2 regions of the Streptomyces sp. NBC_01013 genome follow, and region 2 is predicted to be linked to the other one. Evidence: predicted binding sites of a transcription regulator. Region 2 holds the regulator's gene; the other holds the start of a gene.

Region 1 (15,647 bases), 1.7 Mb from region 2:
CGAGGGTCACATCCGCGCAGGCCGTGGCCACGTCCTCGACCAGGTGCGTGGAGAGGATCACCGTGGACTGCTCCCCGAGCTCGCGCATCAGTGCCCGGAACTCCACCCGCTGCTCCGGGTCCAGGCCCGCGGTCGGCTCGTCGAGCAGCAGCAGATCCGGTTCGTTGACGATCGCCTGTGCGATGCCCACGCGCCGGACCATGCCGCCCGACAGGGTCTTCATCCGGGCGTCCAGCCGGTCCGTCAGGCCCACCCGGTCCACCGCCCGCTCCACGGCGCCGGCGATCAGGGCGCCGTCCATCTCCTTGAGCCACGCCACGTAGGCGACGAACTCGCGGACGGTGAAGCCCGGGTAGAAGCCGAACTCCTGCGGCAGATATCCCAGCCTGCGGCGGACCTCCGCGCGGCTGCGGTGATCCGCGGACGCACCCACCTCGGCACCCAGCAGCTCGATCCGGCCGGACGTCGGCGCGGCAGCCGTCGACACCACTCTGATCAGCGACGTCTTGCCCGCCCCGTTCGGTCCGAGAAGGCCGTGCACGCCGGGTGTGAACTCCAGATCGACGCCGTCCAGGGCAGTCCTGCGGCGATGTCGGACCGTCAGCCCCTCGACGCGGACGGTGCTGTTCACGCGGTCACGCTCATGACTTCTCCAGATGGTCGAAGGATCTGCGGCGCAGGGCCAGCAGCCCGGCGCAGAGCACGGCCGCGGCCGCCCAGGCGCCCTGGGCGGCCGCACCCGCGAAATAGCCGGCGGCCTCCGCCGGCGACTCGTCGAGCCCCGTCGGCAGCGTTCCGAGGGCCGGTACGGTGACGGCGGCGGCCCAGCACGCGGCGACGGACGAGGCACCGGTGAGGCAGCCGACGTACGAGCCGAGCGCCAGCGCCCCCAGCGTCATGGCGAGCCCCGGCAGGAGCCAGGCCAGGACCCCCGGTCCGCCGGCCGACGCGGGCAGCACCGCCCAGGCGAGGGCGAGCACCGGGACGGTCACCGAGAGCACCGCGGCCGTTCTGATCAGCAGCAGCCGTAGGCCGCCGCCCGGACTGGCGGCGATGATCTCGTGCAGGGGGTCGGTGCGGCGCCCGTAGGAGAGGCCGACCCCGGCGAGCGGCAGGACGGGCGCGACAACGAGGAGCAGGGGGCGCGCCGCGCTGCCGAGCCCGCCCACGTAGGCCAGGGCGACGGCACCGAGCGCCACCAGCAGCAGGGCCCCCACCCACGCGCCACGGAGAGCGGGTCCGGCCGCCCACACCGCCCGCCCGAGCCGGTGGGCGGCCCCGGGAGCCGTCCGGCGCGCCGGTACGGCGCTCGCCTCCGCGACCGCGAGCACCGAGGTGCGGACGTCGGCCAGCAGCGGTGCCGCGGCCCCCCGGCCACGTACCGCCGCCGACACCCGGTCCGCACAGTGCGCACAGGACTCGACGTGCTTCTCCAGTGACCAGGCGTCGGTCTCGGCGGCGGTCCCCGCCGCGTACCGCGCCGCCAGTTCGTCTCCCACGTGCCAGGCCGTCATGCGGTGCCTCCCAGCGGACCGTTCTCCACAACCAGCCGGTCCAGTGCGGACCGCAGCTCGCGCCGGGCCCGCGAGGCCCTGGTCTTGACCGTGCCCTCCGGTATGCCGAGCAGCCGGGCGGCTTCCCGGGTCGTCAGCCCGTCGATGACCGTCGCCCGCAGCACCTCCCGGAGCTCCGGCGAGATCCGGTCGAGCGCGGCCCCCACATCCCCGTACTCCAGACCGGCCAGGACCCGGTCCTCGGCGGAGGGCACGGCGGCCCCCCACTCGGCACCGTCCACGTGTTCGGCCTGTGCCACGCGCTCCGTCCTGGCCCGGACGCGCTGCGCGTCGACCAGCCGGCGGGCGGCGATCACCCAGAGCCAGCCGCCGGCTTCGGCGCCCCGGTGCGAACCGGCGGAACGCCAGGCCGTGACGAAGGTGTCCTGCAGTACCTCTCGTACGGTCTCGGTGTCCGCGCACCGCCGGTTCAGCCGAGCCAGCAGCCAGCCGGAGTGCCGGTCGTAGAGCGCGGCCAGCGCGGTCGTGTCCCCCTGTGCGACGGCACGCAACAGCGTCTCGTCGTTCCGGTCCTCCCCCGAGGGGCGCAAGTGGCTCACACCTCCTCTATCGACGGCCGGACGCCGGCCGGTTCACGCGCGGCGCAGACGGATGCTGTCAGGGGCGTGGTGCCGGCCGGCCGTGCACCGCGATGTGTTCGGCCGACGGCCCCGAGCGAGGCCGTCGACGGGCAGGGCCAGGACGGTCGTACCGGCGGTGCCGGCCATGCCCGAGCGGGGGCAGGCCGCATCTGCGCGGTCCGATCGGGTGGCAGCGGGCGCCGAGCCCGGCCGCGATTCGGCCGGATCATGGGTCCGGGCGCCCCCGCGGCATGACCGGGGCGAAGCCGGTGCACACGGTCCGACGGCGCGACCACCCGGCTCAGGGCGCGGAGTTCGACGTCCGCGGTGGTCTCGGCGGCCCGCGCTGCGGACCCCGCCTGCACGCGGCTCAGCGAACCCTCCCCGGGCGATCGTGCCGTCCGGGCCGAGCCTTCGGTCGTCGTTCACGCCGGCCCTCTGCCCTGCGGCCGGGTCCCCGTGACACGCAGGTCCGTCCCCGACGGTCAGCCCCCGGCCGGGGTCCAGATGTACGGCGTGGTGGTGGTCACGGCGTGGAAGCCCAGCCGGCGCAGGATCGGCGCGCTGTCGTCGGAGGCGTCGACCTGGAGATGGCGGGCCCCGCGGGCGGCGGCCAGCTTCGCGCGTACGGCGACCAGGGCGCGGTAGATCCCGCGGCCCCGCCACGGCGCCAGGGTCGAACCGCCCCACAGTCCGGCGAAGCTCGTCCCCGTACGGGAGACCAGCCAGGCCGCGGAGACGACCTCGTCCCCGGCCTCGGCGACGAACACGGCGATCTCGTCCGGGGCCGTGGCGACCCGGCCGATCAGGTCCTCGCCCAGCCGGCTCAAGTCCTGGCCCCAGACCTCCGACTCCATGGCGGCGATACGCCGCAGGTCGGCGTCGGCGGTGACCTGCCGCAGCGTCACCCCGTCCGGCAGTACCGGGTCAGCGGCCAGCTCGTCCGCGCGACCGATGAGCACCGTCTCCCGCTCCTCGGGGACGAAGCCCGCCGCGAGCAGCCGGTCGGGGAGGTCGGCCGGCCGGTCGTGGCCGCGGGTCTTCCACTCCACGGCCTCGCCGCGTGCGGCGAAGTACGCGCACTGCCGGGCGATCAGCTGGTCCAGCTCGGTGCCGCGCACCCCGACGTCCGGGGGAGTGGTGACGAAGCCGCGGAACTGGCCCACGACGCGCAGCAGCTCGCCGTCCCGCTCGTAGTGGACGCCCGCGGGCGGATTCGGGGCTGCGCCGCGCATGTTCCCGTCGTAGGCGGCGAGCAGGGTGGCGAGGTCGGTTCCGGAGGATTCGGTCACAGCAGTGAGCGTACGAGCCGGCGCAAACGCTTTTCCGGCCTCCGCCGGTCATGTGGAGGCTTCAGCGCACCCGCGGCGCGGTGAACGTCACGGCGGCGGCCGGTGCCGTGACCTCGGCGTCTGCGCTGAGGGCCCAGGCGGCGACCCGGGAGACCACGGCGGCCGGGACCGCCTCGCAGATCCCGGGAGCTGCCGGCACGTCCTGTGTCGCGTGCGCGTCGTGGGGGAGGACGACCCGGTGGCCCCGGGCCAGGGCCGTGCGGGCCGTCGCCTGGACGCACATCTCCGACATCATGCCGCAGACGGCGACCGCCTCGACGCCGGCTCCGGTCAGCAGGTCCCCCAGGGACGTGCCCGCGAAGCCGTCGTCCCTGGTCTTGCGGATCACGTGCTCCGCGGGGCCCGGTTCGACCGGCAGGTGGAGCGCCCATCCGGGGGTGTGCGGCTCGTCACCGGCGCCTGGTGCGCCGTCGTTCTGGAGGTGCACGACCAGCGCACCGCTCCGGCGTGCGCGGGCGATCAGGGACATCGTCCGCTCCAGCAGACCGGCGGCACCGGGCACGGCACGCTCCCCGCTCACCCCCGCCTCCTGGACGTCCACGACGAGCAGGGCCTGCACAGGGAGGAGGGCATGGGTCATGCGGCCCATCCTGATCGGTCGGTCCCCCGCACTCCACGGGATTTCGCCCCCGTGGGCCGGGCCCCGGAGTCCTGGACGGACGTCGGCCGGACGCGGGCCGGGGGAGCGGGGAATCCAGGACCGCTCCGACAGGCAAGCCGAAGCGCGTCATCCAGGACGACGCGATCCTGCTGCTCAGGAAGAGGGAAGCGCCCCCGGGCGTCCGACGATCCGGCACAGCCCGACCGGCGCCTGCCCGCCCCGGAGGAACGGCTCCTCGCGCGTGTCACGAGGGCAGGGCGGCCTCCCAGGCGGCCTCGATCCTGGCCCGCAGCCGCCGCGCGGAGGGTGCGACGAGCGCGACGTACGGACCATCGAGCCGGGCAGCCGGCGCGCACACGCCGACCGTCACCGGACCCACGACCCGCTCTGCGCCGGTGTCCGGGTCAGGGCGCGTGGGCGGTCAGCGGGGCGCGTGGGACTACGACGGCACCCGTCAGGCGTTGCACACCTCGCAACGTACGAGTCGTACGTGATCGCTCACAGCGAACACCGCCCCGGGAACATTGGGCGGCTCAGGAGCATTGAGTCTGCATAGCTCAACTTGACTGCCGAAGGGGAGATCATGGCTACTGAGTCCAATGCGGTCACACCGCTCACCCTGCCTGTGCTGCCGCTCGACGACGAGGTCGTGCTGCCCGGAATGGTGGTGCCTCTGGACCTGTCCGACAGTGATGTACGTGCCGCGGTGGAAGCCGCGCAGGCAGCCGCCCGAGAGGGTGGCGGCAAGCCCGAGGTGCTGCTCGTTCCGCGCATCGAGGGGACCTACACCGGGATCGGTGTCATCGGGACCGTCGAGCAGGTCGGAAGGCTTTCGGACGGTGACCCCGGCGCACTCATCCGCGGGCGTGGCCGTGTGCGGATCGGGGCCGGGACCAGTGGCCCGGGCGCCGCGCTGTGGGTGGAGGGAACCCGGGTCGACGTCCCCGTCCCCGAACCCCTCCCCGGGGCCGTCGCCGAGCTGGTCAAGGAGTACAAGGCCCTCGCGACCAGCTGGCTGAAGAAGCGCGGCGCCTGGCAGGTCGTGGACCGGGTCCAGCAGATCGAGGACGTTTCCGCCCTCGCCGACAACTCCGGGTACTCACCGTTCCTCACCACCGCTCAGAAGGTGCAGCTGCTGGAGACCGCCGACGCGGTCGCCCGGCTGAAGCTCGCCATCCAGTGGCTGGGCGAACACCTCGCCGAGCAGGACGTCGCCGAGTCCATCGCCAAGGACGTCCAGGAGGGTGTCGACAAGCAGCAGCGCGAATTCCTGCTGCGGCGCCAGCTCGACGCCGTGCGCAAGGAGCTCTCCGAACTCAACGGTGACCCGGAGGACGAGTCCGACGACTACCGGGCACGCGTCGAGGCCGCCGATCTTCCCGGGCACGTCCGCGAGGCCGCGCTCAAGGAGGTCGACAAGCTGGAGCGCTCCTCCGACCAGAGCCCCGAGGGCTCCTGGATCAGGACCTGGCTGGACACCGTCCTCGAACTGCCGTGGACCGAGCGGACCGAGGACGCGTATGACATCAAGGGCGCCCAGGAGATCCTCGACGCCGAACACGCGGGACTGCAGGACGTGAAGGAGCGCATCACCGAGTACCTCGCGGTGCGCAAGCGCCGCGCCGACCGCGGGCTGGGCGTCGTCGGAGGCCGGCGCGGCGGTGCCGTGCTGGCCCTGGTCGGGCCGCCCGGAGTCGGCAAGACGTCGCTCGGCGAGTCCGTCGCGCACGCCATGGGCCGCAAGTTCGTCCGTGTCGCACTCGGCGGCGTCCGGGACGAGGCGGAGATCCGCGGCCACCGGCGTACGTACGTGGGCGCGCTCCCCGGCCGTATCGTCCGTGCCATCAAGGAGGCCGGTTCCATGAACCCGGTCGTCCTGCTCGACGAGATCGACAAGGTCGGCTCCGACTTCCGGGGCGACCCCGCCGCGGCGCTCCTCGAAGTGCTCGACCCGGCGCAGAACCACACCTTCCGCGACCACTACCTGGAGGTCGAACTCGACCTCAGCGACGTCGTCTTCCTCGCTACCGCCAACGTCCTGGAATCCATCCCGGAGGCGCTGCTCGACCGGATGGAACTGGTCAGGCTCGACGGCTACACCGAGGACGAGAAGGTCGTCATCGCCCGCGACCACCTGCTCCCGCGCCAGCTGGAGCGGGCCGGTCTGGAGAAGGCCGAGGTCACCCTCGACGAGTCGGCGCTGCGCAAGCTGGCCGGTGAGTACACGCGGGAGGCGGGGGTCCGGAATCTGGAGCGGGCCGTCGCGCGGCTGCTCCGCAAGGTCGCGGCCCAGCACGAACTGGGTGACCGTGAGCTGCCCTTCACGGTGACCGACGAAGATCTGCGTGGACTCATCGGCCGGCCGCACCACGTCCCCGAGTCCGCCCAGGACCCGGCCGAGCGCCGCACCGCGGTGCCGGGCGTGGCCACCGGGCTAGCGGTGACCGGGGCGGGCGGTGACGTGCTCTTCGTGGAGGCGTCGCTCGCCGACCCGGAGACCGGGGCGTCCGGACTGACCCTGACCGGTCAGCTCGGCGACGTGATGAAGGAGTCCGCGCAGATCGCGCTGAGCTTCCTGCGCTCGCACGGTGCGGAGCTGGAACTGCCGGTCGCGGACCTGAAGGACCGCGGTGCGCACATCCACTTCCCGGCCGGCGCCGTGCCGAAGGACGGCCCGAGCGCGGGCATCACGATGACGACGGCGCTGGCCTCGCTGCTCTCCGGACGGCTGGTCCGCACGGACGTGGCGATGACCGGTGAGGTGTCGCTGACCGGGCGGGTCCTGCCGATCGGCGGCCTGAAGCAGAAGCTGCTCGCCGCGCACCGGGCGGGGATCACCACGGTGGTGATCCCGAAGCGGAACGAGGCCGACCTGGACGACGTCCCGGCCGAGGTGCTGGACACCCTGGACGTGCACCCGGTCACCGACGTCCGCCAGGTCCTGGAGATCGCCCTGGCCCCGGCCACGGCCCAGGCGGAGCGGAGGATCCCGGCCGCGGCGTAGCTGTCACGGCGTGACGGACGTGGCACTACGGACACGACCGGTACGGACGGCCCGTCACCCCCCGCGGGGAGGCGGGCCGTTCCGCGTGGGCGATGGGTCCGGTCAGGGGCGGTAGATGGTCCCCGGGACCGGCTCGGCCGGCGCCATCAGCTGCGGGACGGTGACGAAGGTGTAGCCCCGCCTCTTCAGCTCCTCGATGATGCCGGGCACCGCGGGCACCGAGCCCTTGTAGATGTCGTGCAGCAGGATGATGCCGTCCTTGCTCGCCTGGTCGAGTATCCGCTTCTTGATCAGCGCCGAGTCGGTCGTCGAGTAGTCCTTGGCGGTGGCGCTCCACAGGATCTGCGAGAGCCCGAGGTCCTTGCTGATCTCGGAGACCGTGTCGTCGGTGCGGCCCTGCGGCGGACGCATCAGCCGCGGCTTCTTGCCGGTGATCGCCGCGATCGCGTCCTGCGTCTTCTCCAGCTCGGCGCGTATCTCGGCGGGCTTCTTGTCCGTCAGGATCTCGTGCGACCAGGTGTGGTTGGCCACCTCGTGGCCTTCGGCCTCGATCCGGCGCACGGTCTCGGGGTGCTTCTTCACGTGGTTCTTCCCCAGCAGGAAGAAGGTCGCGTGGACCTTCTCCTTCTTGAGGATGTCCAGCAGATGGGGGGTGTCCTCGGCCGGCCCCGCGTCGAAGGTGAGGGCTATGCACTTCGCCTTGCGGCAGTCCACCGGGCCGAACGACCCCTTGGCGTCCGAGCCCGCGTCGCCGCGGGCGGATCCGGGCGCCGTGGTCTCCATCGAGCAGCCGCTCAGCGTCAGCGTGAGCGCCGTCACTAGAGCGACGGCCAACCCCGTACCGATCGACTTCGTCCTACTGGGCAAGGCAGGTCACTCCCTCGTTGTTCACGCCGCGCTTACGTGCGGACTGCAAGGACTATACACAGGACGTATACACGCGGTGTATAGGGGTGACGTGAGGGTGGGTGAGCGTCTCCGTACCTGGTCGGAGCCGCTGAACAGGGCAGAGCCCGGCGACGGGGTGCGTCACCGGGCTCTGGGGGGGAAGGGGCGGCGGCAGGTCAGCCGTTCGCCATCGCCTGTACGCGGTCGAGGGCGCCGTTGAAGTGGTTGTGGTCACCCACTGTCGGGCCGGACGAGGTGTACTGCCAGATCGTGTAGTAGCCCCAGCCGGCCGGGAGCGTGCCGACCGTGGTGTTGTAGCGGGCCACCCAGAGCGGGTTGGTGGCGCCGAAGCTCGCGTTGTCGCCCGTGCAGGACTGCCACCAGCTGGTCGCGGTGTAGATGACCGCGTCGCGCCCGGTGCGCGCCTTGTAGGTGTTCACGAAGTCACGGATCCAGGAGACCATCCCGGCCGCGGTCTTCCCGTAGCACTGGGCGCCGTACGGGTTCCACTCGATGTCGAGCACGCCGGGCAGCGTCTTGCCGTCCCTGGACCAGCCGCCGCCGTGGTCGACGAAGTAATTGGCCTGGGTGGCGCCGCTCGTCGTGTCCGGGGTCGCGAAGTGGTACGAACCGCGGATCATCCCGACGTTGTACGAGCCGTTGTACTGCTGGGCGAAGTCCTCGTTGGTGTAGTACGTGCCTTCCGAGGCCTTGACGTAGGCCCACTTGACGCCGCTGTTCCAGAGCGTCGACCAGGCCACGGCGTTCTGGTGGCCGCTCACGTCCACGCCTTCGGTCTGGACCGCGCGGGTGGTGGGCAGGCCGCCCTGGCCGTCATGGGCGATGACGCCCATGCCCATCGTGGCCGTGCCCCGGGCCGGTTTGGTGGGGTCGCCGGCGGTGGTGGCCGCGCCGGCGGCGCCGGGCAGCGCGACGAGGAGGGAGAGAGCTGCGAGCAGAGTTCCCGCCGCGGCGAAGCGCGAGCGACGGACTGTCTTGGAGCCGGATCTGTGCACGGGCATGTGCGTGCCTCCGAGGCCTCGGTGGGGGGACCTGCTGACCCGGGGCGCGGCAGGCGCACCCCTGGCGGCATGTCATGGTGTGGACATGCCATGCATGACGCTACGCACGTAGACCCGGGTGGCGGAAGAGGGCCTGGGCGGTGCCGTTGGTCTACTCCTGCGAAATACTGGCGGAGCTGCGGCGATGAGCGGCGGTGAAAGAAACTTTCAGTGGCGGGAAAGCGCATGAGGGGTGTTGACGTGCACGGGAGCGAAAGCGGGAGTGAACCCGGCGCAACCGGAGGAAATGGTGTGGACCACGAGTTCCTCGCTCTGGAGCTGGAGTTGGCCGTCTTCCTGCGCCGCGCCCGGGCCAACTCCGGCGAAATGGCGCGCGAGGTGCACCCCGAGCTGGAGGCGGCGGCCTACGGTCTCTTCGTACGCCTGGAGTCGGCCGGCCGTCAGCGGGCCACCGACCTCGCCTCGTACTTCGGTGTCGGCAAGGCCACCATGAGCCGTCAACTACGCGCCCTGGAGGTCCTCGGACTGGTGGCGCGCGAACCCGACCCCGCGGACGGGCGGGCCTTCCTCGTCCACCTCACGGACGAGGGCCTCGCCCGCTTCCGCAGCGTCCGGGACGCCCGCCGGGACCGCTACGTGCGCAAGCTCGCGGACTGGGACCGTGCCGAGGTGGCGGAGCTCGCCCGGCTGCTGCACCAGCTGAACGCCCGCGCCGAGGGGTGAGGCGGGGCGCCGGCCGCCGGGCGGTTCACAACTGCGCGTAGAGCGCCGTCGCGTCGTCGTGGTGCTTGCCGCGCCGCAGGTACACGCGGTCCGTGTCCGCGTCCTCCAGGGCCCGGACCCGGTCGATCAGCCCCTGGGGGCCCTCCTGGTGAAGCACCCCGAGGCAGGCCCTCCAGTCACCCTCGCCGAACATCTCCGTCCAGCGGCTCGCCCCGTCGGTCAGTGCGGCGACCGCCCGCACCTCGGCGCGAGGGACCCGCCCGGTGACAGCCCGGGCCGCCACGGCCGGGTCGGCGGCGGCGGTGAAGAAGCCGCCCTCCTTGTTCCGTACCTGCGTGTCGGTGATCGCCTCGGAGGCGAGCGAGCCCGGTGGCAGCCGGTCGAGCCTGTCGTCCACCAGGGCGCGGACAACGCCGCCCGGTGACTCGAACAGCAGTACCGAGTCGGACAGGACGAGGTACTCGACCTCCGCCTCGTCCCAACGCGCCATGACGACAGTCGCCTGCGGCGTGCGCGCGTGAGAAAGGTCACATCGGGATCGGTGGCTGTCGGCGGTGCGCCGGATGGACTCCGCGAGGATCTCGCGCAGGGTCATATCCCGCCGCGAACCCGACAGTTCGACCAGGGCGCCACCCAACCGCGCCGTGAACCACGGGACCGAATGCGCACAACCGTCGTCACCCCGGGGCGGGGTCACCCCGTCGAGCAGGACGAGCCCCCCACCCTGGCCGGAGGCGGGCAGGACAGTGGCCGCCCAGTCCTCGTTCGGGCGCCCGGCGAGTCCGGCGGCGGTGGCGAGTTCGATGCGCATACGGCAAGTCTGCACGATGCCTTCACGGAGCCTGCACGGGCCGGGGATTGGCCCGTACCAGCAGGTCAGGCGGCCCCTTGAGGCGGAACGAATCACTCCGGGAGGTGTGCGGGCGGGCATCCTGCCAAAGCCTGCGCCGAAGATCCAGCCGGGCGTCCAGGTGTGCTGTCGGGGGCCCGGGGGGAGACTTGTTCGCCAACTCCAGAGTGCGGTTCACTCGTTCGAGTGGCGGAGCGGTTGATGCGCGCCCCCCTCTCAAAAGCACTGGAATGGTCGGAAGCCGTACCAGGGGTCGGGGCGCTCGTTCACGTGACCGAGCGTCACCTCTGCTTCAAGGGCGGACGAGTCGAGATTGCGAGCACCGGTGCAGAAGAAGCGGCCTCGGAGCAAGGGCAGCAAGCACAGCGGTTCCGAGGTGGCGTCTTCGGCGCCGGCTGAGAGCGGGCGCACCGTGCGCGTCCGCAGCCGGCTCGTCGCAGGCGTCGCGGTCGTCGGGATCACCGTCGTGGCCGCGGGGGCGCCGGCGGTCCTGAGCGCCTCGTCCGACCTGACCGAGTCGCAGCGGCTGGTCACCCTCGCAGAGCTGAACCAGCAGGCCATCGCGCTCGCGCACTCCCTCGCCGACGAGCGCGACGAGGTCACCGCCTTCATCGCCGCAGGCCGGGAGGGCAAGCCCGGGGCGACCGGTGCCGCGGGAAGCCGCAGCGCCCGTGTCGACCAACAGGTGAACGAGATCCGGGACGCGGCCTCCGCCGTCCTGCGCCGCGACCTCTCCACCATCCCCTCGCTGCGCCGCGACGCCATCAGCGGCAAGGGCACGGCGCTGGAGGCCCACCGGGCGTACACCGAGGTCATCTCCAAGCTTCATGACCTCTCCGACGAACTCGCGGACAGCACCCCGCCGCGCGCCGCGGAGGCGGTCCGCGCCCCTCTCGCGCTCGGCCGGGCCACCGAACAGGCCTCCGCCACCCGCGGGCTGCTGCTCGCCGCCCTCGCCGTCCCGCGCGAGGAGCCGGCCGCCCCGCAGATCGACCCGTTCACCGGCCTGCCCGTCCAGACGCAGGACGAGGGCGAGACCGAGGAGGACCGCACCCGGGACGCGCTGAGCGGCGCCGCCCAGCAGTCCCGGGTCGGCGAGCTCTCCGCCCTCGCCGACTTCGACCAGGCCGCCGGTGCCACCGCCCGCGACAAGCTGGCCACCACCGTCACCGGCCCCGAGGTCAACAGCGCCGAGAAGTACCTCGCCGCGCTCACCGACCGCCCCGAGCTCTCCTCGGCCGACCAGAAGGTCAGCGGGAAGAAGCTCCAGGCCGCGCTCTCCGCCCGGATCGACCGGATGCGGGGCGTCGAGTCCGCCCTCGGCACCGCCCAGGTGCAGCGGCTGGGGCAGCTGCGCGACGACGAGGTCACCGCGCTCGAACTGCGGATCGCGCTGCTCGGCGGCTGCCTGCTCATCGCCGTCGGCGTCTCCACCGCCGTGGCCCGCACCCTGACCCAGCCGCTCGCCGTCCTGCGGATCGGCGCGGGCCGCCTCGCCGCGGAGCCCGAGACGGCCGAACCTGTCCGCTACACCGGCCGCAACGACGAGTTCGCCCAGGTCGTCCGGTCCATCAACGCACTGCACGGCCGGCTGCACGGACTGCTCCACGAGTTCAACGGACGGTTCGAGAAGCTGGAGGGCGAGCGCGGCGAACTGATCGCCGGCCGCGAAGCCCTCACCCTGCAGCGCGCCGAACTCCAGGTCCACACAGCGGACCTGGCGGCGCAGCTGGAGAAGCTGAAGAACACCGTCCACCACACCTTCGTCAACCTGTCCCTGCGCACCCTCGGCCTCGTCGAACGCCAGCTCGGTGTCATCGAGTCCCTCGAGGAGCGCGAGCAGGACCCGGAGCGGCTCGGCACGCTGTTCAAGCTGGACCACATGGCCACCGTCATGCGCCGCCACAGCGAGAACATGCTGGTCCTCGCGGGCGCCGAGCACGGACACAGCCACTCCGGACCGATCCCGCTGGTCGACGTGCTGCGCGCCGCGGTCAGCGAGATCGAGCGGTACGAGCGGGTCACCATCCAGTCCCTGCCGCCGCACGCCCAGATCGCCGGATTCGCCGCCGACGACCTCAGCCACCTCGTCGCCGAACTCCTGGAGAACGCCACCTCCTTCTCCCCTCCCGACTCCCACGTCCAGCTCTCCGGCTGGCTGCTGGAGACCGGTGAGGTGATGCTCTCCGTGCAGGACGAGGGCATCGGCATGTCGTCCGTACGGATGGGCGAGCTCAACACCCGTCTCGGCGACCCGGCGCTCTTCGAGGCGGGGGAGCAGAGCGCCGACGGGGCCGGTCTCGGCCTCCAGGTGACCTCGCTGCTGGCCGCACGCCACGGCGTGCGGGTCCAGCTGCGCGAGCAGAAGGGCAGCGGGGTGACCGCGGTCGTCGTGCTGCCCCAGGCGCTGCTCCCGAAGGCACCCCCGGCCGCGACCCCGCCGCCGGTCAGCGCTCCCGGCGACGCGCCCGCGCTGAACCTCCCCGGTTCGGTGGCCGAGGCCAACTCCAACGCACTGCCGGGCCGCACCCTCGCCCTGCCCGGCGACCCGCTGATCGCAGCCGCCGAACAGACGATCGCCGAGACCGGCACCACCGCCGTCCCCGCGCCCGCCCCGGAGCCCGGCGCCCCGGCCGAGGACCTCATCCGGGCCGTCCCCGACCACGCCCCTCCGGTCGCGCCCGAGCCGGGGGGCCCCCAGGCGGCGCAGCCCTCCGTGGTCTCCCCGGACCCCGAGCCCGTGGGGCCCGCGGAGACCGAGGCCGAGACCACGATGCAGGTACGGCTCCCGCGGGTGCCCGAATTCGATGACGTACCCGAGTTCACGCACGCCCCCGCCTTCGGTGACGGCCCCGAGCCCTCGGCCGCCGCCGGTCCGTACGCCATCGGTCCCGACCGCCACGAGCGCACCGCCGACGAGGGCGGCCAGCCGGCGCCGCTCACGCCCGCCCCCGCGCCCGTCACGCCACCCGTGGCCGACGCCCTGCCCGGGCCGCGCCGCCCGGAGCCCGAGCCGGAGCAGCAGGCCCCGCGGATCACCGACAAGGGGCTGCCCAAGCGCACCCCCAAGGTCGTCAGGCCGGCGTCGGCCCCCGCACCCGAGCGCACGGGCAGCGTGGACAAGGACGCCCTGCGCCGTCGGCTCGGCGGCTTCCACCAGGGTGCGAAGAACGGCCGCAGGGACGTCGAGGCGGAGATCGCCGAGGCCACCGCGCCGGCCACCGGCGCCACACGTACCCAGCACACCGAGCCGGCAGGCCGTACCGATGGCCGACCCGGAGACACGGGGGACACAGTCGAGGAGGCACGCAGTTGACTGCGCCCAGCACATTCGGGCTGAGCACCGAAGCCCGGAATCTTCACTGGTTGCTGAGCAATCTGGTGGAGGAGGTGCCAGGGGTCCACTCGGTCACCGTCGTCTCGTCCGACGGACTCATGCTGCTCTCCTCCGACCCCGGCCATCAGGTCGCCCGGGGCACAGGCAGGCAGGACGGCCCCCGGGGCTCCAGCGCCGATCTGGCGACGATCGTCTCCGGCATCGGCAGCCTCACCATCGGCGCCGCGAAGCTGATGGACGGCGGTGGCGTCAAGCAGACCATGGTGGCCATGGACGAAGGCAGCGTCTTCGTCATGTCGATCAGCGACGGGTCGCTGCTCGGTGTGCACGCCACACCCGACTGCGACATGAGCGTCATCGCCTACCACATGGCGCTCTTCGTCGGCCGTGCCGGACACGTACTCACCCCCGAACTCCGCAGTGAGCTGCGCAAATCGATGGAGAGCGCCCAGTGACCCACGCTGCTGCTGAACCCGCCCGAAGGCTCCCCGTGCGCGGGGCCGACAAGCGCCCCGCGCGGGTGCGCCCGTACTCGCTCACCGGCGGCCGTACCCGCTTCGGTCACGTCCTGCTCGTCGAGACGTTCGTCGCCGCGCTCGACGCCCCCGACGAGCGCCGCGAACTGACGAACGGCAACCTGGCCTCGCGCGTCATGCCGGAGCTCCAGGCCATCGTCGAGATCTGCCGGCGGATGCGTACCGTCGCGGAGATCTCGGCGCTGCTGAAGATGCCGCTCGGCGTGGTCAGGGTGCTGCTCAGCGACTTGGCCGACCAGGGAAAGATCCGCGTGTACGGAACCGGTCACGGCACCGGCCAGCCCGACCGCGCACTGCTCGAAAGGGTGCTCAATGGACTCCGTCGTCTCTGAGTCGCCGCTGTTCGCCCCGCGCCAGCCGGGGCCGAAGGACCAGGCCGAGGAATCGTTGCAGGCCTGGCAGCTCGACCGGACCAGGGCCCCGATCGCCACGAAGATAGTGGTCGCGGGCGGCTTCGGCGTGGGCAAGACCACCTTCGTGGGCTCGGTCTCCGAGATCACCCCGCTGAAGACCGAAGCGATGATGACCCAGGCCAGTGAGGAGACCGACGACCTCAGCGCGACGCCCGACAAGGTCACCACGACCGTCGCCATGGACTTCGGCCGGCTGACGCTCGACGACGACCTCGTGCTGTACGTCTTCGGCACACCGGGCCAGCAGCGCTTCTGGTTCATGTGGGACGACCTCGTGCGCGGTGCGATCGGTGCGGTCGTGATGGCCGACACCCGCCGGCTCGCCGACTGCTTCCCCGCCCTCGACTACTTCGAGAGCTGCGGACTGCCCTACATCGTGGCCGTCAACCACTTCGAGGGCACACCCGGATTCGAGGCCGAGGATGTCCGGGAGGCCCTGACCGTCCCTCCGCACGTGCCTGTTGTGATCATGGACGCGCGTAACAGGATCACCGTCGTCGAGTCGCTCCTGGCCCTCGTGGGCCATGCCCTCGACGTCACCCCGGCATAGCTACACACAACGGAGAACCGCGATGCGGAAGATACTCATAGTCGGAGCCGGCCAGTCCGGGCTCCAGCTCGCCCTCGGACTGCAGTCCCGAGGTTACGAAGTCACCCTCATGTCCAACCGCACGGCCGACGAGATCCGCTCCGGCCGGGTCATGTCGACGCAGTGCATGTTCCACACCGCGCTCCAGCACGAGCGGGACTACCAGCTCAACTTCTGGGAGTCCCAGGCCCCGCGCAT
Region 2 (15,647 bases):
AGAACGATCGAATCCACGCGTCCCCGGGCAGCTTCCATAATGGCTCGAAAGTTCGCGGACTTTCCGTGCAGATCCGAAATTACGGCAAACCGCACCATGCTATCGTCCACCCCCATGAACCCCAAAGTGATTCTTTTCGACCTGGGCGATGTCGTATGCCATTACGTCCCGGAACGGCGTCTGGAAAAGCTGGGTGCGGCCTGCGGCGTGAGCCCCGAGGACGTCGAGTCCGCGCTCTACGCGACCGGTCTCATCGACGAGTGGGACCTCGGCAACGCCACGGCCGGACGCATCCACGAGGTCGTCCGCACCGAGCTGGGGTTCACCGGTGGGCTGCGGGCGCTCCAGCAGCTGTGGGGCACGGCGTTCGAGCCCGATCACGACGTCCTGCGACTCGTGAATGCCGCGCGCCCCAGGCGCACCGCCCTGTTCTCGAACAATGACGCGCTGCTGCTCGACGCGCTGCCCCGGATCATGCCGCAGGTCGCCGCATGCTTCGACACCCTGGTCTTCTCGTGCGACCTCGGGGCGAAGAAACCCGATCCACGCGCATTCGAGCAGGCACTCGCGGCCCTTTCGGTGTCCCCCGGCGAAGCACTCTTCATCGACGACAAGTCCGCCAATGTGCAGGCCGCCGAGAATTCCGGCATCACGGCTCTGCAATTCCAGGGTGCCGCAGTACTCGAAGAGAACCTTGCGTCCCTGCTCGCATTCTGAGCGGACAAACTGTCTCCCGGGGCCGATATCGTCCCGAGCATCCTTGCGCGCGGATACACACGGGATCTACGGCCCGGAGGTGTCGTGTCACCGGCTGGCGCGCACCGGACGGGTGGCCATTCGGGGCTTTTCGGCGACCCTGCTCATTTCGGACGGCCGGGCACGGCCCCCGCAGCCGAAAAAGCCCGGCCGGGGCAGCGGTCGTACGGACCGCTGCCCCGGCCGGGCTCTCGTGGGCCGGAAGAGGCTCAGGCTTCCGGAGCGGACTGCTCCGTGCCGGCCGCGTTCTCCTCGGCGCCCTTCTCTTCGGGCGCCAGGCCGAGGTGCTCGAGCAGCCACTTGTCGAACTCGATGGAAGCGCGCACCCAGCTGACCGTCGAGGAGACGAAGTGCTCCAGGGAGACGCCGGTGCCGATGAGCATCTGCGCCTCACCGATCAGCCGGACGGAGGTGCCGGTGTCCTCGGCACCCTCCTCGGGCTCGTGGGTGTGCGTGTAGACCTTGGGCCACAGGGTGCGGCGGTTCCAGTCGTCGATCGCGTCGAGGAGGACCGGGCGCTGGTCCGTGTCGTGCGGGCGGTCGTAGAACGTACGGACCGAGAAGACCTGCTGCTCGCCCTCGCCGCGGAACATGAAGTACGTGCGGAAGTCTTCCCACGGCGCCGCGAGGTCGCCCTCGTCGTCGACGACGTACTTCAGCTCCATCTGCTCCAGGAGCTGCTTGACGAGGTCCTGGTCAGGGACGACGGGGCCCTCCGGTCCTGCCGCCTGCGGTTCGGGCTGGCCCCCGAAGTTAGGAATCGAGGACGGATCGATGCTCACCGTAATTTCCCTTCGTGCGGTTGACTGCCATCCTCTCCCATGCCGGGCGGGGCATGGCAAGCCCGGACGGCCCCGATCCGCCACAAGCTGATATCCAGCAGGTGGGGAGCGGGGCCGCCGTTACGCCACATGTGCTGCGGTCAGGTCGCCGCGCCGACGATCAGGCCGTCGCCGACCCGGTCCACGCGCACCGTGTCGCCGTCCGTGATCTCGCCCGCGAGGATCTCCTTCGCGAGCCGGTCGCCGATCGCCGTCTGGATGAGGCGGCGCAGCGGCCGGGCACCGTAGGCGGGGTCGTTGCCCTCCTCGGCCAGCCAGGCCAGGGCGGCCGGGGTGACGTCGAGGGTGAGCCTCCGGTCGGCCAGCCGCTTGGCCAGCCGGTCGATCTGGAGTCCCGCGATGTGGGCGAGCTCGTCGCCGGTCAGGGCGGAGAACACCACCAGGTCGTCGAGCCGGTTGAGGAACTCCGGCTTGAACGAGGCCCGTACGACATCCAGGACCTGCCGCTTCTTCTCCTCGGGCTTGGTCAGCGGGTCGACCAGGTACTGGCTGCCGAGGTTGGACGTCAGGATCAGGATGGTGTTGCGGAAGTCCACCGTCCGGCCCTGGCCGTCGGTGAGCCGGCCGTCGTCGAGGACCTGGAGCAGGATGTCGAAGACCTCGGGGTGCGCCTTCTCCACCTCGTCCAGCAGGACGACGCTGTACGGGCGGCGGCGGACCGCCTCCGTGAGCTGGCCGCCCTCCTCGTAGCCGACGTACCCGGGCGGGGCACCGACCAGCCGGGCCACGCTGTGCTTCTCGCTGTACTCGCTCATGTCGATGCGGACCATGGCCCGCTCGTCGTCGAAGAGGAAGTCCGCGAGCGCCTTCGCCAGCTCGGTCTTGCCGACACCGGTCGGACCGAGGAAGAGGAACGATCCGGTGGGCCGGTCGGGGTCGGCGATCCCGGCCCGGGTGCGGCGTACCGCGTCCGAGACGGCCTGCACGGCCTCGGTCTGCCCGATGAGCCGCCGCCCCAGCTCCTCCTCCATGCGCAGCAGCTTCTGGGTCTCGCCCTCCAGCAGACGGCCGGCCGGGATTCCGGTCCAGGCACCCACGACATCGGCGATGTCGTCCGGCCCGACCTCGTCCTTGACCAGGGTCTCCTTGGGCTCCTTCGCGGCCTCCTCCTCGGCCTCGGCGGCCTCGGCCAGCTCCCGCTCCAGGCCGGGGATCTCCCCGTACAGCAGCTTGGACGCGGTGTCGAAGTCACCGTCGCGCTGGGCCCGTTCGGCCTGGCCGTGCAGTTCGTCGAGGCGTTCCTTGAGGTCACCTACGCGTTCCAGGCCCTGCTTCTCCTTGTCCCAGCGGGCGTTGAGACCGCGCAGCTCCTCCTCCTTGTCGGCGAGGTCGCGGCGCAGCTTCTCCAGCCGCTGCTTGGACGCGGGGTCGCTCTCGTTCTTGAGGGCCAGCTCCTCCATGTGCAACCGGTCGACGGCGCGCTGGAGTTCGTCGATCTCCACGGGCGAGGAGTCGATCTCCATGCGCAACCGGGAGGCCGCCTCGTCGACGAGGTCGATGGCCTTGTCGGGAAGGAAGCGGGAGGTGATGTAACGGTCCGAGAGGGTGGCGGCCGCGACCAGCGAGGCGTCCGCGATCTGCACCTTGTGGTGGGCCTCGTAGCGCCCCTTGAGCCCACGCAGGATCGCGATGGTGTCCTCGACGGACGGCTCGGCCACGAGCACCTGCTGGAAGCGGCGCTCCAGGGCGGGGTCCTTCTCGATCCGCTCGCGGTACTCGTCGAGCGTGGTGGCGCCGACCATCCGCAGCTCGCCACGGGCCAGCATGGGCTTGAGCATGTTGCCCGCGTCCATGGCGGAGTCGCCTCCGGCGCCCGCGCCGACGACGGTGTGGAGCTCGTCGATGAACGTGATGATCTGGCCGTCGCTCTCCTTGATCTCGGAGAGGACGGTCTTCAGGCGCTCCTCGAACTCGCCGCGGTACTTCGCGCCCGCGACCATGGCACCGAGGTCCAGCGAGACGAGCCGCTTGTTCTTCAGGGACTCGGGGACGTCACCCTTGACGATGCGCTGGGCCAGCCCTTCGACGACGGCGGTCTTGCCGACGCCGGGCTCACCGATCAGCACGGGGTTGTTCTTGGTGCGGCGCGAAAGCACCTGGACGACGCGACGGATCTCCTGATCGCGGCCGATGACCGGGTCGAGCTTGCCCTCGCGTGCGGCCGCGGTGAAGTCCGTACCGAATTTCTCCAGGGCCTTGTACTGGCCCTCCGGGTCCGGTGTGCTCACCCGGCGCCCTCCCCTGCTCTTCTCGAATGCGTCCAGCAGCCTCTTCGCACTGGCGCCCTGCCCGTCGAGGATCTCACCGGCGCGACCGCCCTCGGCGGCGATGCCGATGAGCAGGTGCTCGGTGGAGATGTAGTCGTCGCCGAGTTCCTTCGCCCGGCGGGCGGCGTCGTTGATGACGGCGAGCAGCTCACGGTTGGGCTGCGGCGGCGCGACGGTCGACCCGGTCACGCTGGGCTGCGCGCTCAGGAGCCGCTCGGTCTCGGTGCGTACGGCGATCTGGTCGGCCTCGACGGCTGCCAGCAGATCGACGAGGTTCTCGTTGTCCTCCCCCGACAGCAGCGCAAGCAGCAGGTGCCCCGGGGTCAGATCGGGATGCCCGTCCTTGACGGCCCTGCTGGTGGCCGCGTTGATGGCGTCCCGGCTCCTGTTGGTCAGCTCGGCGTCCACGTGCGCTCTCTCCTCCTTGCGACGACTGGTCCGTTCTCGTTACTGACACGATCAACGTGCACAAAGTTGAGTCTATTCCACTCAAGGCAGATCTCAAGACGGAACCGGGGCGGCGCCCGGGCGGGCCCTTCCGTTCCGAGCGCCGGCTGCCCTTCGCCCCGAGACGGTTCCCCTCCTCGAAGCGAGCCGCGGGCCCGCCGTGTTCCGAGCCGCCCGGCCGTGCACGGCCGCCCACCGGCCCGGGCCACCCCCCGGACTGCCTACGCTGGCCCCATGGCAGTCGACGTACGCAACCCCAGCCCGGAATACCTCGCATTCTGGCGCGAGTCCCACCTGTGCACCCTCACCACGCCCCGCCCCGACGGCACCCCGCACGTGGTGCCGGTGTGCGTGACGTACGACCCCGAGGCCGGCCTCGCCCGCATCATCACCAACAAGAACAGCCGCAAGGTCGCCAACATCCTGGCCGCGGGCCCGGACGGCGCCCGCGTCGCGGCCTGCCAGGTGCACCGGGCGCGCTGGGCGACCCTGGAGGGCGTCGCCAGGGTGCGCACGGAGCAGGACAGGGTCGAGACGGCGGAACGCCGCCACATGGAGCGCTACGAGCGCACCCCGTCGCCCAACCCGGACCGGGTCGTCATCGAGATCAGCCTGGACCGGGCACTCGGCCGGGGCTGACCGCTCCCGCCGCCGGCCCCTCGCGCACCCTCAGCTGCCGCCCTCCGCCCAGGGCCGCCGGCGCGGCAGGGGCGGCGGCGCCATGGGCGTGGGCTCCTGGACCGGGACGGGCGCCGCGACGTCCTCCTCGGTCCGTGGGAGACCGTGCGGGAAGGCCGCCCCGGGAGCGACCGTGCGTCCGTCGACGGCGACGCGCACCCCTTCCAGGGCGGCGGCGTGCAGCGCCTCCCGCATGGCGCGCGGCGGCTCGGTCCGCATCACGGCCTTCTCCGTGTCGGTACCGCCGAAGCCCCTGACGAAGTCGGAGACGAACTGCCCGACGAGTTCGGTGCCCCGCCGGTCGCGCCGCATCACCCAGCCCACGTAGAGGCCGGTGCCGTACGCGAACACCGAGAGGTACGCGACGTAACTCCCGTCCCGGAGCACCATCCGGTGGGTCACACGGGGGTGCTCACCCCCGGTGCGGATGCGGCGGAACACGGGCACGACCGGCAGTCGGCGCTCCCGCGCGGCCCTGGCGATCTCGGCGTACGCCGATTCGGCGTGCCGTCCCCGGTCGGCCAGCAGGATCCGCCACTCACCGACCGGCTCGGCGGTCCTCGACGCCAGGAAGACGGCGACGAAGGCGATCATGGCGATCTGCATGCCGACCCCCATGATCCCGAGACCGCTCCCCGGATCGCCGGCCAGGGCGATGAGCCCGACGAAGCCGAAGAGGAGGAGCACCGCGGACGCCACGGCGGCGGCCCTCAGCCACACCGCCAGCAGGACCTTCCAGTTCACCGTGTCGTCGAAGGAGACCTCCGCCTCGCGGTGGAGCAGCATGGCGTCGGAGTATGCGGCGTCACCGTCACCTCCGCGCCGGCCCGGCAGTTCTTCGACCTCGTGTCCGCTCATGAACGTCCCTTGGAATGGGAGGGCGGAGCAGGGAGGGCCACGCCCCACAGACAGAGAAGATTGTCACCTTCTGCACTGCTCCGACCGGAATGTCTCCGGGAGAAGCACAACGGCGCCACCGTGTTCAGGTCACGGTGGCGCCGTTGTGTGGGGGAGTGTCTGAGCGACGTGGAACGACGGGGGATCGCTCAGGCACTGCGGGGGGTGGCGGAGATGGCTTCAGGTTCGAACAGCTGATGGTCACGCTGCGCGAGGTTCACAAAGATCATGTCGTACCGAATGGCGCAGCGTACGGGCTGCGGCGCTCCGCGCGGCTTGCGGAGGCACCGGTAGGCGCGCAGTTCCCCGTCGTCCTCACGGGCGACGACGACCGGGTCGCCGAACAGAGTGACCATCAACGAATCACCACGGTGGGGGAGTGCCGTGACGAGGTCGATGAAATGCCACCCTGAGCGGTAGGCGGTTGCCATCTCGCGCCGGAAGGTCCGGTCGTCCGGCGGGGTGGTCACGGCTGAGCCGGTTTCATCGGCACCAGGTCCCAGGCGAGGTCAGATGCCACCACGTTCCGGGCCTGGGTAGCCGTCGCATCGACAGGGACGCTGTCCCATGCGAGATCGGGCGGCGGTACGGCCTGAAGCTGTGCGCTCGTCGGTCCTGCGAGCTCACCGTGCCCAGCAGATCCCAGGGTGCTGATCGCCCCGAACATCAGCCCGGCGGAGAAGGCCGCAGCAAGCACCGAGCGAAGCATCTTGTTACTCATAGTTGGCTTCGTCCTCACTTCCAATGTGTCCTCTCCCCCGCATCACAAGACGATTGCCTATTCAGGCACGTCAATGCCACAGAACCGATGCATCATGTTCCTGCAGATTCATGTTCCTGGGGGGTGGACTAATGATCACAAGTGACACAAACGCGACACATCCCCACTCTGTGAGCGCTCTGTGCGACGAGGGCGCCCGGCTGTACGCCAGCGCGCTGAGTGTCGGAAAGATAGCCCGGACCGAGGCCGAGCTGGCCCCCTGCCTGCTGGAATTCGCTCTGCTGCATCCGGATCCCGACGATGCCACATGGCTGAGACCTGTACCCCCGTCGGCGGCTCTGACCCAACGGCTCCACCCCATTGAGCGGGAGATCCAGGACCGCCGGCGCCTGTCGGTCGAACTCACCGAGGCGTTCGAACCGTTCATGGCCATCAGCGCCCAGGCGCCGCCGACCACGCACGCGATCACGGTGCTCGAAGGCATCGACCGCATCAACGCGTCGATCGAGCTGGCCATGACGGAGTGCCACTCGGAAGTGCTCACGATCCAGCCCGGCGGCGGCCGCAGCGAGGACGCGCTCAACACCGCGATGGAGCGGGGGAACGTCCTCACCCAGCGGGGTGTCGGCATGCGGACCCTCTACCAGCACACGGTCCGGCACAGTCACGGAACCCTCACCTACGCGGCCCGCATGTCGGAGAGCAAGGTGGAGATCCGCACGCTCGAAGAGCTCATAGAGCGGCTCATGATCTTCGATCACACCGTCGCCTTCATTCCCGCCACCAACGACCGGCGGGTGGCACTCGAACTACGGCACCCGGGCATCGTGGAATACCTCGTCACCGTCTTCGAGCAGTTCTGGCGGCGTGCGATCCCCCTGCAGGAGCAAATCCCGTACGACCCCACGCCCGAGGGCATCTCGGGGGTACGGCACTCCATCGCGAAGCTGCTCGTCGAGGGCCATGTCGACGAGGCGATCGCCCGTCGTCTCGGCATGAACGTACGTACGTGCCGCTCCCACATCGCCAAGCTCAGCGCCGCGCTCGGCAGCAACAGTCGTGCCCAGCTCGGCTATCTGATCTCCCGGTCAGGAATCCTCGAACAGGATTCCTGACCGGCCGGCACCCAGAAATCCCCACCCCCGGGCCGGGAGCACAACCACGCAACGGGGGAGAAGCGCGGTCGTGCCCTGAGGAAGCCGAGGGAGTTCCCGGCTCCCCCGACACGTCAACACTCCCCCGGTCGCTAGGGTTTCACCACCGTCATCTTGTTGCACTGCAAAGAATGAGGGGGTCCAGATGGGTACGGAAACGGGCATACCAAATCACCCGCACAGCGGCTCCGAACTGTGCGAGCCGGCGATCCGTCTCTATTCCGAATCCCTGCGGCGCGGGCGCCTGCCGCGAGCCGAGATCTCACCGGCTCCCTGCCTCATCGAGATGGCCCTGCTCCACCCGGACCCCCGCGATCCGACGATGCTGCGCCCTGCCACGCCTTCCGCCGCGCTCGCGCACCTGCTGCAGCCCATCACGCGCAACGTCTACGAACAGGTGCGCCGCAGCGCGGCACTGGTCGACTCGCTGGCACCCCTGGCGGCCATCGCGAGCGAGGACCCCAACCTCTCCATCACCGCCCTGGAGGGCAAGAGGCTGATCGACTCCGCGCTCCAGGAAGCCGCCGCCGTCGCCGGTACCGAGGTTCTGACCGCTCAGCCGGGCGGTCACCGGTCCGCCGAGCAGATCGAGCAGGGTCTGGCCAACGGCCTGTCAGTGGTGGGCAGAGGAGCCCGGCTCCGCCACATCTACCAGCACCCGGCGCGCTACAGCGCCCCCGTCAGGGACTACCTGGAGCGAATGCCGCCCGGACAGGTGCAGGTCAGAACCCTGGAACAGACCATCGACAGGCTGATCATCTTCGACCACGCCGTAGCGTTCATCCCCGCGACGGCCGACCGCGAGGTGGCTCTCCAGATCCGGCATCCGGCGCTGGTCCGCTACCTGGTGCAGGTGTACGAGGTGCTGTGGGCCCAGGCCACTCCGATCACCGAGCAGTTGCAGACCGCCGCCCCGGGAACTCCCGTCACCGCCGTGCAGCTCAGCATCGCCCGCCTCCTCGTCCAGGGGCACCATGACGAAGCCGTGGCACGGAAGCTGGGTTTCAGCGTCCGTACCTGCCGCACCCACATCGCCAAGCTCATGCAGACCCTCGACGCCACCAGCCGCACGCACCTCGGCGCCCTCCTCGTCCGCTCCGGCATCGCCGAGCCCGCACCGCCGCCCACGCCGGACAGGCCCGCGGCACCACGCAGCTGAAGTGCCCGCACCGCCGCCCACAACACGGAGGCCCGCCACCCCGGTGTTCCGGGGTGACGGGCTCCTTGCGCAGGGAGGTCCCCCGCTCAGTCCTTCGGTCGCTTCGGGCGCCAGACCACCAACGCGCTGGTCTGCTGCACATCCTGATACGGCACCAGGTCGCGCCGGTACGAGGCGTGCACCTGCGCCTCGCGCTGCTGCATGGCCACCGCCGCACCGTCCACGGCCGCCGAGAGTTCGGCGACGCGCTGCTGGAGGGCGGCGACCTGGTTCTCCAGTTCGATGATGCGCTTGATGCCGGCCAGGTTGATGCCCTCGTCCTGCGACAGCTGCTGCACGGTGCGCAGCAGCTCGATGTCGCGGGCCGAGTAGCGCCGGCCGCGTCCGGCCGTGCGGCCGGGCGAGACCAGGCCGAGGCGGTCGTACTGGCGCAGCGTCTGAGGATGCAGGCCCGAGAGCTGGGCCGCGATCGAGATCACGTACACCGGGGATTCATCGGTGAGTTCGTACGGATTGCGTCGTCGGCCGTCCACCTCAAGCTCCCTTCGCTGCCTGGAACAGCTCCGCCCGCGGGTCCTGGTCCGCGGTCGCCTTGCGGTAGGTCTCCAGGGCGTCCCGGGCCTCGGGGCCGAGGTCCGTGGGGACCGTCACCTCGACGGTGACCAGCAGGTCCCCGCGGGTACCGTCCTTGCGGACCGCGCCCTTGCCCCTGGCCCGCATGGTGCGCCCGTTGGGCGTGCCGGCCGGAAGCTTCAGCGTGACCGGCGGTCCGCCGAGTGTGGGGACCTTCACCTCGCCGCCGAGCGCCGCCTCCGTGAAGGTGACGGGCACGGTGAGGGTGAGGTTGTCGCCCTTGCGGCCGAAGACCGGGTGGGCGTCGACGTGGACGACGACATAGAGGTCACCGGCCGGTCCGCCCCGCTCGCCCGGGGCGCCCTTGCCGCGGAGCCGGATCCGCTGGCCGTCGAGAACACCCGCCGGAATCCTGACCTGCATGGTGCGCGACGACTTCGCCCGGCCGCTGCCCTTGCAGACCTCGCAGGGGTCCTGGGCGATGAGGCCCCGGCCCTTGCAGTCCAGGCAGGGATCGGTGAGCGAGAACCCGCCGCCGCTGCCGCGCGAGACCTGGCCGGTGCCGACGCAGGTCGGGCAGACCCTGGGGGTGCCGTTCTTGTCGCCGGTGCCGGAGCACGCCTTGCAGGGCGCCTGGCTGGACATCCGCAGCGGGACCGTGGCCCCGTCGACCGCCTCGGTGAAGCTGAGCGTCACCTCGGACTCGATGTCCTGGCCGCGACGCGGCTGCACCCGTGTGCCGGTGCCGCCGCCGCCCCGGTTGAAGAGGCCGCCGAAGACATCTCCCAGACCGCCGCCTCCGAACCCGCCGGCGCCACTCTGGCCCCCGCCCGGGGCACCTCCGAAGAGGTCCCCCAGGTCGAAGTTGAAGTTGCCCTGGGCCCCGCCCGGTCCGGCACGGAAGCCACCGTTGCCGAAGAGGGCGCGTGCCTCGTCGTACTCCTTGCGCTTCTTGGTGTCACCGAGGACGTCGTTCGCCTCGGAGATCTCCTTGAAGCGCTCCTCCGCCTTGTCGTCGCCCTTGTTGGCGTCCGGGTGGAACTCGCGGGCGAGCTTCCGGTACGCCTTCTTGATCTCGGCGTCGGTGGCGTCCTTCGGGACGCCGAGAACCTTGTAGTAGTCCTTCTCGACGAAGTCCTTCGTACTCATCGACGTCCCTCCTTCCGGACGACCCGCCACATGGCCGGGCGGGTGGGCGGGCGGTGTGCTGCCAGGTGGTCGGACGGAATGTCAGACCTCCTCGCCGCCACCGCTCTCCTCGTCGTCACTCTTCTCTTCCTTGGCGGCCGCGGGGGTCGCACCCGGCTGGGGTTCGGCCACCGCCACCCGCGCGGGACGGATGGTGCGTTCGCCGATCCGGTAGCCCGGCTGCAGGATCGCCACGCAGGTCGTCTCGGTGACGTCCGGCGCGTAGCTGTGCATCAGGGCCTCGTGGATCGTCGGGTCGAAGGGCTCGCCCTCCTTGCCGAACTGCTGCAGTCCGAGCTTGGCGACGACCGTCTCCAGCGATTCGGCCACCGACTTGAACCCGCCCACGAGCTCACCGTGCTCGCGGGCCCGGCCGACGTCGTCGAGCACGGGCAGGAGCTCGGACAGGAGACCCGCGACTGCGATCTCCTTGACCGTGACCCGGTCCCGCTCCACGCGGCGGCGGTAGTTCTGGTACTCGGCCTGGAGCCGCTGGAGGTCGGCCGTGCGCTCGGAGAGCGCCGTGCGGACCTGGTCCAGCTGTGCGGTCAGTGCCGTTGTCTGGTTCGCGTCCCCGGCCGGGGCCGCCGCCTCCTCCGAAGAGGGGGTGGCGGCCTTCGGCTCGGCGTCGTCAGGGGTGGCGCCGGAGGGGACGTCGGGCTTCTCCTCGAAGCCCGGAGTCTCCTCGGTCACGCCGCACCGCCCTTGGAGTCCTTCTCGTCGTCGACGATCTCGGCGTCGACGACATCGTCCTGACCGTCGGCCTGGGCCTGCTCGGCACCCGGCTGCCCCTCGGCCTGCGGGCCGCCCTCGGCCTGGGCGTTGGCGTACATCGCCTGGCCCAGCTTCTGGGAGACGGCCGCGACCTTCTCCGTGGCCGTACGGATCTCGGCGGTGTCCTCGCCCTTGAGCTTCTCCTTCAGCTCGGTGAGCGCGGTCTCCACCTCCGTCTTGACGTCGCCGGGGACCTTGTCCTCGTTGTCCTTGAGGAACTTCTCCGTCTGGTAGACGAGCTGCTCGCCCTGGTTGCGCGACTCGGCGGCCTCGCGGCGGCGGTGGTCCTCGTCCGCGTACTGCTCGGCCTCTTCACGCATCCGGTTGACCTCGTCCTTCGGCAGCGAGGAGCCACCGGTGACGGTCATCTTCTGCTCCTTGCCGGTGCCGAGGTCCTTGGCAGCGACGTGCATGATGCCGTTGGCGTCGATGTCGAACGCGACCTCGATCTGCGGCACACCACGCGGGGCCGGCGGCAGGCCGGTCAGCTCGAACATTCCGAGCTTCTTGTTGTACGCGGCGATCTCGCGCTCGCCCTGGTAGACCTGGATCTGCACGGACGGCTGGTTGTCCTCGGCCGTCGTGAAGATCTCCGAGCGCTTGGTCGGGATCGTGGTGTTGCGCTCGATGAGCTTGGTCATGATCCCTCCCTTGGTCTCGATACCGAGGGACAGCGGGGTGACGTCGAGGAGCAGGACGTCCTTGACCTCGCCCTTGAGGACACCGGCCTGGAGCGAGGCGCCGATGGCGACGACCTCGTCCGGGTTCACGCCCTTGTTGGCGTCCTGACCGCCCGTGAGCTCCTTGACGAGCTCCGCGACGGCCGGCATACGGGTCGAGCCACCGACGAGAACGACGTGGTCGATCTCGGAGAGCTGGATGCCCGCGTCCTTGATGACGTTGTGGAACGGGTTCTTGCAGCGGTCCAGGAGGTCAGCGGTGAGCTGCTGGAACTGCGAGCGCGTGAGCTTCTCGTCCAGGTGCAGCGGGCCCTCGGCCGACGCCGTGATGTACGGCAGGTTGATCGAGGTCTCCGTCGAGGACGACAGCTCGATCTTCGCCTTCTCCGCGGCCTCACGGAGACGCTGGAGAGCCATCTTGTCCTTGGACAGGTCCACGCCGTGCCCGTTGGCGAACTGCTTCACCAGGTAGTCGACGACGCGCTGGTCCCAGTCGTCACCACCGAGGTGGTTGTCACCGTTGGTGGCCTTCACCTCGACGACGCCGTCGCCGATCTCCAGGAGGGACACGTCGAAGGTGCCGCCACCGAGGTCGAAGACGAGGATCGTCTGGTCGTCCTTGTCGAGCCCGTACGCCAGCGCGGCGGCCGTCGGCTCGTTGACGATACGCAGGACGTTCAGGCCCGCGATCTCGCCGGCCTCCTTCGTCGCCTGACGCTCGGAGTCGTTGAAGTACGCCGGGACGGTGATCACCGCGTCGGTGACCTTCTCGCCCAGGTAGGACTCGGCGTCACGCTTCAGCTTCTGCAGGATGAAGGCGCTCATCTGCTGCGGGTTGAAGCTCTTGCCGTCCAGGTCGATCTTCCAGTCAGTGCCCATGTGGCGCTTGACCGAACGGATCGTCCTGTCGACGTTCGTCACTGCCTGGCGCTTGGCGACCTCGCCTACCAGTACCTCGCCGTTCTTCGCGAAGGCGACGACGGACGGCGTGGTCCTGGCACCTTCGGCGTTGGTGATGACGGTGGGCTCGCCGCCTTCGAGAACGCTGACGACGGAGTTAGTCGTGCCCAGGTCGATGCCGACCGCACGTGCCATTTCAATTCCTCCAACTGACTACTTGAGTGGATCTGGCTCAAGGATGCATGACGCCCGTTCCAGTGTCAACAGACCTGAGTCGAGGCGACTCAACTATCGTGCACGCACCCCGCACTACCAGTCGCGACAGGCTCGCCCGTGACGGTGGACACACATCACATACCGGCGATCAGCGGCAAATCCGACCCGCGTACGGGCGACACCTGCCCGCCCCCACGGGTCACACACCCCTCCCCATCATCGCCGCGTGGGATCGTTCTGTCACAAAATGCCGTGAGCAGTGCAAAACCGGCACGCGATCCCCCGACTCAGGCAGCCGACCCAGGCAGGTGCGAACGATGCAGACGCAGTGGCAAGGGCGGGGCCACGGGCCGCGGCGGCGCCCCCGACCCGCCGGACGCACCTGGCAGCCGCCCCGCCCACCCCGCCTCCCGATGGTCCGGAGGGCCCTGAGGGCATGGAAACCGGCGGCCCTCCCGCGCCCCTCCGCGAAGCGCGTCCTGGACCTGACACTCGGTTCGGCCCTGCTCCTCCTGGCCGCCCCCCTGCTCGCCGCCGCCGCCCTGGCCCTCGCCGTACAGCCGGGGTCCGGGGACGTACTGACACGCTCGACCCGCGTCGGAGCGGGCGGCAGGCCCTTCGTCCTGCGGTCCCTGCGCACCCGCCGACTGCGGCTCCACGTGATCTCCCGGCTTCCCCACGTCGTACGGGGCGACCTCTCCCTGGTCGGCCCGGGCCCGCTGACTCCGGACGGCGTACGCGACCGGCCGCCCGGTGCGAGAGACTGGCGGCGGGAACTGAAGCCCGGCCTGACCGGCCTGGCCCAGGTCCGCCACCGTTCGGCGATGCCGTGGGACGAACCGGACCTTCTCGACCAGTACTACGCCGAGCACCACCGGCTGGGGCTGGACCTGGCGATCCTCGCGGAAGCCGTCGGCGCACCCCTGCGCGAGGCGGTCCGGAGCCTCGCCCGGCGCGGCAAGGCGGACCTGAGCGACACAGATCACCGCCTGCCCGGCTACAGGACGGCGGAATAAGTGGATAGTGTCAGCACAGACTGATTAAGTTACTGCTTAGTAAGCTTCTGAGTAATCAGCGATCATCGCTGGATCCCACCCTCGCAGGCCCGAGGAGCCCCACATGCAACTCGCCGCGATCATCGTGTCGCTGGTGCTGACGGTTGTCGGCGTTGCGCTCATCGCCCGAGCCGTCGCGCAGATCTACCGGTTCGTCCGCCTCGGACAGCCGGTACCGGCAGGCAGCCGCACCGACGACCCCAAGCAGCGCACGATCACCCTGGTCAAGGAGTTCCTCGGCCACACCCGGATGAACCGGTGGGGCATCGTGGGCTTCGCGCACTGGTTCGTCGCCATCGGCTTCCTGACGCTGCCGCCGACGCTGCTCCAGGCGTACGGACAGCTCTTCAAGGCCGACTGGGTCCTGCCGATCATCGGTGAGTGGCTGCCGTTCGAGCTCTACATCGAGTTCATCGGCCTGATGACGACGGTCGGCATCCTCGTGCTGATCGCCATCCGGCTGCTGAACCTCCCGTCCCGGGCCGGCCGCAAGTCACGGTTCGCGGGCTCGAAGGCCTGGCAGGCGTACTTCGTCGAGTACGTCATCCTCGTCATCGGCCTGGCGATCCTGACCCTGCGCGGTCTCGAGGGCGCGATCCACCACGTCGGCGGCTACGAGGCCGCGTACTTCGTCTCGTATCCGCTGGTCCTCGCCTTCAAGGGACTCGCACTCGGCACGCTGCAGAACCTCATCTACTTCGTCGCCATGATCAAGATCGGGACGTCGCTGATCTGGATGATCACGGTCTCGCTCAACACCAACATGGGCGTCGCCTGGCACCGCTTCCTCGGCTTCCCGAACATCTGGTTCAAGCGGAACGCCGACGGCGAGGTCGCGCTGGGAGCACTCCAGCCGATGACCTCGGGCGGCCAGGAGATCGACTGGGAGGACCCGGCCGAGGACGCCGTCTTCGGTGTCTCGCAGGTCGAGCAGTTCTCCTGGAAGGGCATCCTCGACTTCTCCACGTGCACGGAGTGCGGCCGCTGCCAGTCGCAGTGCCCCGCCTGGAACACGGGCAAGCCGCTCTCGCCGAAGCTCCTGATCATGTCCCTGCGCGACCACGCGCACGCCAAGGCCCCGTACCTGCTGGCAGGCGGCGGCAAGGACATGGAGGGCAACGAGAAGGCGACCGAGGAGCAGCTCAAGGCCGTCCCGGCCGCCGCCCTCGCGGAAGCCGAGCGGCCGCTGATCGGCACGGTCGAGGAGAACGGCGTCATCGACCCGGACGTGCTCTGGTCCTGCACCACCTGCGGTGCGTGCGTGGAGCAGTGCCCGGTTGACATCGAGCACATCGACCACATCGTCGACATGCGCCGCTACCAGGTGATGATCGAGTCCG

The links. Region 2 encodes HspR, which represses chaperone genes until heat shock. Its sites were predicted from a motif close to TTGAGNNNNNNNNNCTCAA; they were not measured.
Region 1: a site for HspR is predicted at 4,630-4,648, ahead of lon (endopeptidase La). Genes of this name have one in related genera too.

Annotation. Positions count from the first base shown of each region.
Region 1 covers NZ_CP108687.1:2,681,708-2,697,354, reverse strand. Annotated here, with positions in the region: gene OG538_RS11265 (ABC transporter ATP-binding protein) at 1-631, opposite strand, end outside; gene OG538_RS11260 (hypothetical protein) at 642-1,514, opposite strand; gene OG538_RS11255 (RNA polymerase sigma factor) at 1,511-2,113, opposite strand; gene OG538_RS11250 (GNAT family N-acetyltransferase) at 2,620-3,369, opposite strand; gene OG538_RS11245 (isochorismatase family protein) at 3,488-4,066, opposite strand; gene OG538_RS11240 (hypothetical protein) at 4,332-4,466, opposite strand; gene lon (endopeptidase La) at 4,671-7,091, shown strand; gene OG538_RS11230 (polysaccharide deacetylase family protein) at 7,194-7,874, opposite strand; gene OG538_RS11225 (lysozyme) at 8,156-9,001, opposite strand; gene OG538_RS11220 (MarR family winged helix-turn-helix transcriptional regulator) at 9,227-9,724, shown strand; gene OG538_RS11215 (hypothetical protein) at 9,750-10,535, opposite strand; gene OG538_RS11210 (nitrate- and nitrite sensing domain-containing protein) at 10,900-13,890, shown strand; gene OG538_RS11205 (roadblock/LC7 domain-containing protein) at 13,887-14,366, shown strand; gene OG538_RS11200 (DUF742 domain-containing protein) at 14,363-14,779, shown strand; gene OG538_RS11195 (GTP-binding protein) at 14,760-15,410, shown strand; gene OG538_RS11190 (styrene monooxygenase/indole monooxygenase family protein) at 15,433-15,647, shown strand, end outside.
Region 2 covers NZ_CP108687.1:4,424,790-4,440,436, reverse strand. Annotated here, with positions in the region: gene OG538_RS19330 (metallophosphoesterase family protein) at 1-98, opposite strand, end outside; gene OG538_RS19325 (HAD family hydrolase) at 115-717, shown strand; gene OG538_RS19320 (YbjN domain-containing protein) at 966-1,538, opposite strand; gene clpB (ATP-dependent chaperone ClpB) at 1,679-4,273, opposite strand; gene OG538_RS19310 (pyridoxamine 5'-phosphate oxidase family protein) at 4,547-4,951, shown strand; gene OG538_RS19305 (hypothetical protein) at 4,982-5,848, opposite strand; gene OG538_RS19300 ((2Fe-2S)-binding protein) at 6,037-6,357, opposite strand; gene OG538_RS19295 (hypothetical protein) at 6,354-6,608, opposite strand; gene OG538_RS19290 (helix-turn-helix transcriptional regulator) at 6,740-7,723, shown strand; gene OG538_RS19285 (LuxR C-terminal-related transcriptional regulator) at 7,908-8,921, shown strand; gene OG538_RS19280 (heat shock protein transcriptional repressor HspR) at 9,008-9,454, opposite strand; gene dnaJ (molecular chaperone DnaJ) at 9,456-10,643, opposite strand; gene grpE (nucleotide exchange factor GrpE) at 10,725-11,375, opposite strand; gene dnaK (molecular chaperone DnaK) at 11,372-13,231, opposite strand; gene OG538_RS19260 (sugar transferase) at 13,666-14,268, shown strand; gene OG538_RS19255 ((Fe-S)-binding protein) at 14,372-15,647, shown strand, end outside.